2 regions of the Caproicibacter sp. genome follow, and region 1 is predicted to be linked to the other one. Evidence: riboswitches for the same ligand, from Rfam matches in the RefSeq annotation. Region 1 holds a riboswitch; the other holds the start of a gene.
The links. A riboswitch is a leader RNA that binds a small molecule or an ion and turns the genes downstream of it on or off. The one in region 1 is predicted to bind cyclic di-GMP.
Positions count from the first base shown of each region.

Region 1 (4,572 bases):
ACAACGCTGTTGTCACAAGGTGGCTGTCCCTTTGGAGTGACCTCTCGATCACGGATAAAATATCCGGCTCATCGTCAATCGCAAGTATTTTTGCCATGGCTTTCACATCCTTTCAAGGCTCATACCGAGTATACCGAGTCATTTTCCAAATAGCAAATCCAACGGCAAAAGCTCATGACTGCCCGTCGATAAAAGAAATCCCTTTCGCTTGAGTGACGTCGATTGACGCTATATTCTCGGAACCTTTTGATATGGCAACAGCCTTATAAAAATAATTATTGGAAATTCCTATGGCAATCGTATCTTTGTGATCTGAATCCTTCACCGCGTAAACATTCTGGAAAGGTACGATCAGATAAGCGTTGGCGGGAGGATCTTTTTTGATCGCATTGACGGTATCGTTAAGCGATGTCCCCAACTTTTCCTGTTTCAAATTATTCAAATCTTTGTCAAGGACGACCGCTTCTTTAATGATACCGATCCAGCCTCCAAGCTCGTCGGATTCCAAAGAGGTTGCTGAAATCTGATAGGTTGTTCCCTGATAACAGATTTGAGTGGCGTTATCGTCGCTCACGGCGTATACGGGCTTATCCTGGTTCGTCAGAGAACAGGCACTGATGGAAACACACAGGATTATATTCAGCAGCGCAATCGAAACTCTCCGCAACTTCATATTTTTTCTCCTATTCATTGGACTTTGAACCGTTCCAGCGCCGAAACCACAGCAGGCTTGCGGCGATAGATAAAACGGTAGCTGTCGCACATACGGAAACGCCAGATTGAATATCTGCGGCGGCCAATGATGCTGCGGAGGGAGTTTGCAGGGCGAATATCATGTCGTTACAAATGCGCACGCTCCATGCCCACGGCATCCAGTGCCAGATTTGATCACCCAATCCGGTTAGCATCAGGGCGGTAATCAGCGCGCCGAATATGCCCAATCCGATGGAAGCCCCACGGCCAAAGCGGAAACTCACAAATAGATGCAGGGCATATAAAAACACGGTTCCGCCCCAAACGGCGAATGCGGCATGAAGATAGAGCTGTGCGGACGCTGCATGATACCCCGCCGCAAAAACGCCTATGGCAAGCGCCACGGAAAAAACGGACAGGATCAGTAATAGAAAAAGTTTACTCAGAAATGCGGTCGTTCTGGATTTTGTTCCGGCAAGCATAACCTGATAGCTGCCGGCCTGTTCTTCCTGTGCGGCCGTCATGCCGCACAACAGCCCGATCAGTATGGGAAAAACAATGCACAGTGCTTCCAGAAAAGCGTTGATTCGGCCCAAAGGTTGGTTGTTGACTGTGATGGAGTAATACCCTAAAAACATGAAAGCTCCGATCAAGGGTGCGGCAACATGAAGCCATAGAATAGGAGTGCGCTTCATTTTATAGAAATCTGAACAAATACAGCGGATCAGCACTTATCTCGCCTCCTGTCTCGGAAACCATACAGTCGTGGCAAGCAATAGCAGCGCAAACAACACTAGAGACAGCGCGATTCCTATGGGAACAACAGACGGATTCAACAGCGGGTCGCCGCTCGGTGCAAGGGTTCCATTTGGAAGAATTCCGAGTACCGGCGTTATCATTCGTGCTGTCCAGCTATAAGGACAAAGCCACCAATTTGACTTCGTTGCAAATAGTATGCCAAGCACGTCACCGACGCCAACCTGAATGATAACTGTTCCAACCATGCCGATTTTTCTGGATAAAAACAGGCAAAGCGGAATCTGCCATAAGGATGTTATGAAAATGAGAAGCATCCCACGACAGGAGGCTCCGAACGGTAGCGGATTCGGAACGGAGGAGCCTCCAAGTAAAATTCCAATCAATAAAACAAGGTTTGACAGCGCCGCGTAAAAGATTATTGTCAGGTTTTTTGCAATCCAGACCTTTTTCAGTGAAACCGGCAACGAAAGAACGCCGCGATACCCCAGCTTCTTCGTTTCTTTCTGATCGGAAAGAGCGCAAATCAAAGAGATGAATCCGGGCATCAAAAGGATGTACCACCAGTTAAAAGCGTTCACTTGGAACCATATGGCCGCTAAAGCCCATGTCAGGAGCAGTGTGGCAAGCGGAGCTAGCAAGACGAGTTTCCGCGTAAAGGTGCGCTTCAGTTTCAGGTTTTCCGCCGCAAAATATTGGACCATGTCACGCACCCGCTTTTTTGCTGTTCTTTACGACTTCCATAAACAGCGACTCCAGATTTTCACCGGGGTTGATCTTGCCTTCATACCCCAGCACCCCGCCTGCGATAATGCCGATATGGTCCGCAATCAGCTCCACCTCGGACAGGATATGGCTTGACAGGATAACTGTCATACTCTGCTCGGGAAAAGACCGGATTAGCTCACGCAGGTCCTGAATGCCGATTGGATCGAGCCCGTTGGTCGGTTCATCCAGAATCAGCAGTTTTGGATGATTCAACAAGGCGATTGCAATGCCAAGACGCTGTTTCATTCCCATCGAAAACTGTCCCGCGCGCTTGTTTCCGGTGTCGGTCAGGCTGACAGTTTCCAAGACCTCTTGAATACGGGAATCCGGCAACCCCAACAGCAAGGTGCGGACTTTCAAGTTCTCTTTGGCGGTGAGGTTTTCATACAGCGGCGGCGATTCTATCAGCGCGCCGATATTTTCCAAGTCCTTGCGGCTCCATGGACGGCCTTCAAAAATGATCTCACCGGAGGTCGGGCGCAGCATTCCAGTGATCATTTTCAGGGTCGTTGATTTTCCCGCTCCGTTGGGTCCGAGCAAGCCGTAGACAGAATTTCTTGTGATGGAAAGCGAGATATTACTGACGGCATGTTGCCGCTTGAAGTCTCGGCATAGGTCTTTCGTTTGTAAAATATAGGAATCCATAAGTATCTTCCTTTCATCGTTCTGATTTCACTATAAAAGGAAATTTTAAAGATTCCATAAAGAAAATAGTTTTATTTGTTCATTTGTGAATACAAAAACCTGCCGCATAAAAGGTCAGATCTAATACACACCTCATGGTAGCCATGGTATCATAATGCAATTGCACTTTAGATCCTTGGCTTTGCGTCCTTACCTTTCGAAAAGTTTGCCCTTAACTAACTTAAGGTTAGCTACCTTATCAGAAAATACAGCGGTTTATAAGCTTGTTTCCTTTTTTAGTCGATGCAATGCCCACGAAAAGCTGATTAAGCACATAACAGCAAGTAAAAGGATGATCAAGATTACATCGTGGGCGACAATGTTTCCCTGCAAGATCAAATTCCGTAAAACATTGATTACATGAGTAAACGGGTTCAGATTGACAGCAATTTTAAGTCCCCCGGATAATTTATCTTCCGGAAACAATGCTGTACTGAGGAAAAAGATCGGCAGGACAATCGCGTTCATCACGGTTTCGTAAAGAACTTCATTGGGGAGGCAAAGACTGATTGCATAAGTTAACCCTGCCATAAAGAAAGACGTCATGAATACAAGCAAAATGATTACAAGCAGCCCTAAAAATCCAGAAGCGATTTTTACCGAGAAAAACAGGCTGACAACGCACATAATGGCGACTTCAATAAAGTTACATAATACCGCTTCCAATACCTGACCGAGAACAATCGAACTTCTTTGAACCGGAGCAATCAGTATCCGGTAAAAGCTGCCGTCCGCTTTCATAAGGTAATTCATAATGCCGCTGCTGCTGCAAGTTCCGAAGCTCACCAATACAATCAGCCCGGCGAGAATAAAAGCCGTATAGTTTTGGATTCCAATGCCCTGCATCGCTTGACCGGCGACGGCGCTGTATAAAACCAGCCAAAGCATAGGCTGTAAAATGGTAATCACGATCGTAAAAGCGTTGTGAAAACGCCACTTTATGTCGCGTTGAAGTAAAGTTAAAACGCCCATCAACTGGCCTCCTTTGCATCTTCACCGGTTAGCCTGATAAAAACGTCTTCCAGAGTGGGCTGCATAATTTCAATACCCAGAAAAGGAATATCATGTTCTAACAGCCACCGGTTTGCTTTTTCCAAATCGACATGGCCGTTTTTCAGGCTGGTGATAATTTTATCATGGCGCAAGTCCGATTCTTTCAATTCAATAACGCTTTTTAACGGTTCAAAACTGTTTCTGGCTTCTTCTTTCGATGGAAAGTTGATTTTCAGCATATCCTGACGCAAGTATTCCCGGAGAGCATTCGGGGAACCCTGAAGTACCTCTTTTCCGTTTTTCATGATACAGATGGTATCGCTTAGCTGGTCGGCTTCTTCCAGATAGTGGGTTGTTAAAAAAATCGTAGTGCCAAAATCGTTTCTGATTTTCTTTACCATATCCCACATTGCCATACGGGATTGGATATCCATACCGACAGTTGGCTCGTCCAAAAACAGGACTTTTGGCTTTGACATCATATTAAGCGCAATATCAAGCCGCCGTTTAACCCCGCCGGAATAAGACGAAACCGGATATTTCAAATATCGTTCCAAACCGAAGCAGGAAATTAACGATTTCATGCGGTTTTGCGCTTCCGGCTTCGGCACCCGATAAAGCCTGCTTTGAAACATCATGTTTTCCGTAAGAGACAAGTGTGAATCAATGGAAGTCCGC
Region 1 covers NZ_JBJKOP010000040.1:8,304-12,875, reverse strand. Annotated here, with positions in the region: gene ACLQ3M_RS11345 (response regulator transcription factor) at 1-97, opposite strand, end outside; gene ACLQ3M_RS11340 (NisI/SpaI family lantibiotic immunity lipoprotein) at 173-673, opposite strand; gene ACLQ3M_RS11335 (lantibiotic immunity ABC transporter MutG family permease subunit) at 684-1,424, opposite strand; gene ACLQ3M_RS11330 (lantibiotic immunity ABC transporter MutE/EpiE family permease subunit) at 1,425-2,153, opposite strand; gene ACLQ3M_RS11325 (lantibiotic protection ABC transporter ATP-binding protein) at 2,155-2,862, opposite strand; cyclic di-GMP riboswitch class I at 2,996-3,082, opposite strand; gene ACLQ3M_RS11320 (ABC transporter permease) at 3,118-3,873, opposite strand; gene ACLQ3M_RS11315 (ATP-binding cassette domain-containing protein) at 3,873-4,572, opposite strand, start outside.

Region 2 (4,572 bases), on a different contig from region 1:
CTTGCGGCCGAAGCGACGGAAATTTACAGTGGCGACCTGACCGGTTACGCGGATCAGGATACCGTCCGCGTTCTCCGCGAGGGCTTCCGACCTCTCCGTTTTTCCAATCTGCATCTCTGTGAAAGTGTGGAAGAATCCAGAAGCTTAAACATGGACGGGGTCCCCAAAGTGATTATTTCCTCAAGCGGAATGTGTGAAGCGGGCCGCATCCGCCATCATTTAAAGCACAATCTGTGGCGGAGCGAGTGCGCCGTCGTATTTGTCGGGTATCAGGCTAACGGCACGCTCGGCCGGATTCTGGTCGACGGGGCAAAGCAGGTGAAGCTGTTCGGCGAGGAGATTGCCGTCAAGGCGCAGATTCATAATTTTAAAGCCCTTTCCGGCCACGCGGACCACAACGGACTTCTGCGCTGGATCGGCGCGTTTACGCAGAAACCCAGACGCGTGTTCGTCGTTCACGGCGAGCAGGAAATCTGCCGTGAGTTTACGGAAAACCTCAACGCCCTCGGCTACCAGGCCTATACCCCGAATTTCCAGGCCGTCGCGGATCTTTTGAGCAATTCGATTGTGAATGAGGGCGTCGAGCCCATGCATGCGAAGGCAAAGGCCAGAAGGGTTCAGGCCGCGTTCGCGCGTCTGGTGGAGGCTGGACGCCGCCTGATGCGTGTGATTCAGGAAAACGAGGGGGGCGCAAACAAGGACCTCGCAAAATTTTCGGATCAGATCAATTCTCTCTGTGACAAGTGGAGCCGCTGAAAGATAACGGAAAAGAGCCCGCGCACTGCGCGGGCTCTTTTTTTACTGTAATCTATGTAGCCGGAGTTTGAATCATTTGAGTCTTAGAAGAAACATCCTTCTGATTTTCCGCCGTGTTTCCGACATAAATATGGTACTGATCCTTTCCGTGGGCTTTTGAATAATACAGTGCGTGATCTGCTTTTTTGTACAGTTCCCGGTATTCCTCTCCGTCTTCCGGATACAGGGACACGCCGACACTGCCGCTGACTCGGTACGAAGAGTCCTCAAGGCGGATTTCGCCGAACAGATTTTTGACCGCGTTCAGTTTTTCCGTTAAGGTGTCGGAGGAGGAATAGTCCTTCATAAACACAAAAAATTCATCGCCGCCGATTCTACCAACGATATCGGAGCAGCGAAACAGCCCGGACAGCTTCTGCGCAACCTGGGAAAGAGCCGTATCCCCCTGAATGTGCCCCAGCGTATCGTTGATCCGCTTGAAATTGTCAATGTCGATCATGATGGCGGCGTGGCGGCCGCTCTTTCCCGCCCCAGCCAGAAAATCCTCAATCAGAGTTTGGGTAAAGCTCTTGTTGTAAATGCCTGTCAAACCGTCTTTGCGCGACTGCTTTAGAATTTCCAGTTCCTGTTTTTTACGTTCGTCAATATTTTTGACGTAACCGATCACTTTCAGCCCGTCACCGGAATTTCCGCTCCGGATGACGGAAGAAGAAACCCATTTTAATGCGCCGGAAGGCAGCTGCTGCCGGTATTCAAGGGTGATCTCGGGAATCTCGGATGCTCGAAAAGCTTCCATTAGATTTCGCCGGTCAAAGGTTTGAAAAAATTTCTCTTTATCTTCTTCGTAAACGGCATAATCCGCAATGCTGCGAATCATATCGTCAAACATTTCGGTATTTAAGAAAGAAAAAACTCTTTGATAACCCTCACGCCCGTAAATCAGACGATTATGGGTTAAGTCTGCTTCAAAGATGCGCTCGCAGGTTAATTCAAGCGCAGACCGATAGATCTTCTCATTTTCATATAGCTGAACCTGAAGCCTTCGGTTTTCTTTCAGTTCTTCCGTTTGATTTTCAACGCAGGTCATCAGATGGTTGAAAGAAACGGACAGCCGATGAAAATTATCGTTTTCATCATAACAGGAAAATCGAGCGCGGAAATCACCCCGGATTGCCCGGTTGATCGCATCCAGAAAATCAGAGGTTGGTTTGTCTACATAACGGTACCAGATCGCCAAAAGAAGGAGGAGCGAAACTAATGAGGAGAGGATCACGGATTCCGCCGTGATCTTGTGGAATCCGTTTGTCAGTAACGCGGTCAGAATTTCGGACAATGAAAAACCTAAAATCAAAAACCAGAACGATTTCCCTTTCACGGAATGACTCCTCCAATCCATCACCGCATGGGAATTTGCGGTGAAAAGTGCAACCGGCTGGCGTGCCCTGTCGGGTTTAGCCCCTTGGCTTTGCGTCTCCGTCTTTCGGCGGATTTGCCATTTTACTTATTGGCAGGAACTATTGCATAAGAAAAGTATAAATCACAAAAAGAATCTATGCAATATGTTTTTGTCCGGAAAAGGCAATTCTGGAGATATAAACAAATATTTATTTACTGTATTGGCTAATATTTCCTTTCTGATTCGGAAGTTTTTCTCTTGCCACAGCCAGCATCAGCTTGATCCTGTTTTCCTGGTTGACTCTGGTCGCGCTGGGGTCGTAATCGATTGGAACAATGTTGGAACGCTCGTCAACGGCTTTGATTTTGTGGATCATACCTTTGCCGCAGATATGGTTTGGCAGACAGCCGAACGGCTGCGCGCAGACGATGTTTTCATAGCCCTGTTCGGTCAATTCCATCATTTCGGCCGTCAACAGCCAGCCTTCTCCCATTTTGTCACCGTAGCCGATAATGTCCTTGACAAGGCTTTTGGTGTGAGTATAAGGAGTCGGCGCCAGAAACTTTGGTTCGGTTTTGACCGCGTCAATCAGAATGTCCTGCATTTTCGTCAGGTAGTTCATCAGCTTTTGCACCACGAATTTTTTCGCCGGGTTTCCCCCGTACAGGCTGATGTCCTCCAGACGGTTGTCCACCTTGAACAGCGCGAAGCCCATAATACCGGGAACGTTGATTTCACAGTCCTGCCCGCGCAGAAATCCCTCCAGATTGTTGTTTCCCAGCGCGGCGTATTTCACATAGATTTCGCCGACGATACCGACTTTGACCTTTGGTGTTTTCTGAACCGGAACGGCGGCGAAATCGTGAACGATCGCGTTCAGGTTTTTCCTTTGTTCTTTCAGAGACAGGCCGCGGCCCCGGTTAAACTGCTCCGAAAGGTCCGCAATCCATTTTTCAACCTTTTGCCCGCTGTCACCCTTGTTGATTTCGTAAGCCTCCGTCTGATTGTGCAGCAGCATCAGCGCGTCGCCGTAAACGACGCCTGCGACAAATTTCCGCACCATGGAAAGCGTGATCTGAAAGCCCGGATTCCGTTCCAGAAACGACAGATTAAGAGAAATCACGGGAACCTGTTCCAGGCCGGCTTTTTTCAGCGCCTTGCGCAGCAGATGGATGTAGTTGGAGGCGCGGCATCCGCCGCCGGTCTGGGTTATAATCAGCGCGGTTTTGTTCAGGTCGTATTTTCCGGAATGCAGTGCGTCGATAAACTGCCCGATGACAAGAAGAGCCGGGTAACAGGTGTCGTTATGAACGTATTTGAGTCCCTCCTGTACGATGTTGGGGCCGGTTGTGCTCAGCAGTTCAAATTGATAGCCGCAGTTTTTCATAACATTGACAATCAGCCGGAAATGAATCGGCGCCATCATCGGACACAGGATGGTGTAATCCTTTTTCATTTCCTTTGTAAACAGAAGACGCCCCTGCTTGTTGTATTTCAGTTTTGCCATAGTAACGCACCCCCTCACGGTTCCAGAGCGGCGAACAGGCTGCGCAGCCTGATTTTCACCGCGCCAAGGTTTGTGATTTCATCAATTTTGATCTGCGTGTAGATTTTATTGCCCTCTTCCAGAATCCTGCGGACTTCATCGGTTGTAATGGCGTCGACTCCGCAACCGAACGAGACCAGCTGAACCAGATTCATATCCGGTCTGGAACAGACGTATTTTGCCGCGGCGTACAGTCTGGCGTGATATGTCCACTGGTTTAAAACATCCGTATGGACTTTGCCGACTCTTCGGCTGACGATGTCCTCCGTAATGACGGCGGCGCCCAGACTGACGATCAGCTTGTCGATGCCGTGGTTGATTTCCGGGTCCAAATGATAAGGCCGGCCGCTCAGAATAATGATCGGAAGCTTTTCCCGCTCCGCCTGCGCGATCATTTCGTCGCCCCTTTGCCGGACCTGTTCCATGTACCGGCCGTATTCGCCGTACGCCGCTTTCGCCGCGCGTTTTACTTCTCGTACGGTGATGTCCGGAAAGCTTTTTTGCAGAATGGCATGCATTTTGACAGGGAAATCGTGTTTGCGGTGAATGCCGACGTAATCGTGAATCAGGTTGCGGCCCTCGAGCGTGCTCATGTTGGCGGCGATCACTTCCGGATAATAGGCGACAACCGGGCAGTTGTAATGGTTGTCGGAGATTCCTTCGTCGAAATTGTACGACATGCAGGGGTAGAAAATATTCTGAATCCCTTCGTCGATCAGCGCCTGCACATGGCCGTGCATCAGTTTCGCGGGAAAGCAGACGGTGTCGGACGGGATGGTGCTCTGTCCGTTCAGGTACAGTTCGCGGTCCGACATCGGGGAAAGCACCACTTCAAACCCAAGGGAGGTAAAAAAGCTGTGCCAGAACGGGAGCA
Region 2 covers NZ_JBJKOP010000032.1:242,074-246,645, forward strand. Annotated here, with positions in the region: gene ACLQ3M_RS07295 (MBL fold metallo-hydrolase RNA specificity domain-containing protein) at 1-756, shown strand, start outside; gene ACLQ3M_RS07300 (diguanylate cyclase) at 809-2,131, opposite strand; cyclic di-GMP riboswitch class I at 2,177-2,260, opposite strand; gene ACLQ3M_RS07305 (2-hydroxyglutaryl-CoA dehydratase) at 2,361-3,659, opposite strand; gene ACLQ3M_RS07310 (acyl-CoA dehydratase activase) at 3,674-4,572, opposite strand, start outside.
Region 2: linked by a shared signal. The riboswitch ahead of ACLQ3M_RS07300 (diguanylate cyclase) and the one ahead of ACLQ3M_RS11325 (lantibiotic protection ABC transporter ATP-binding protein) in region 1 are both predicted to bind cyclic di-GMP.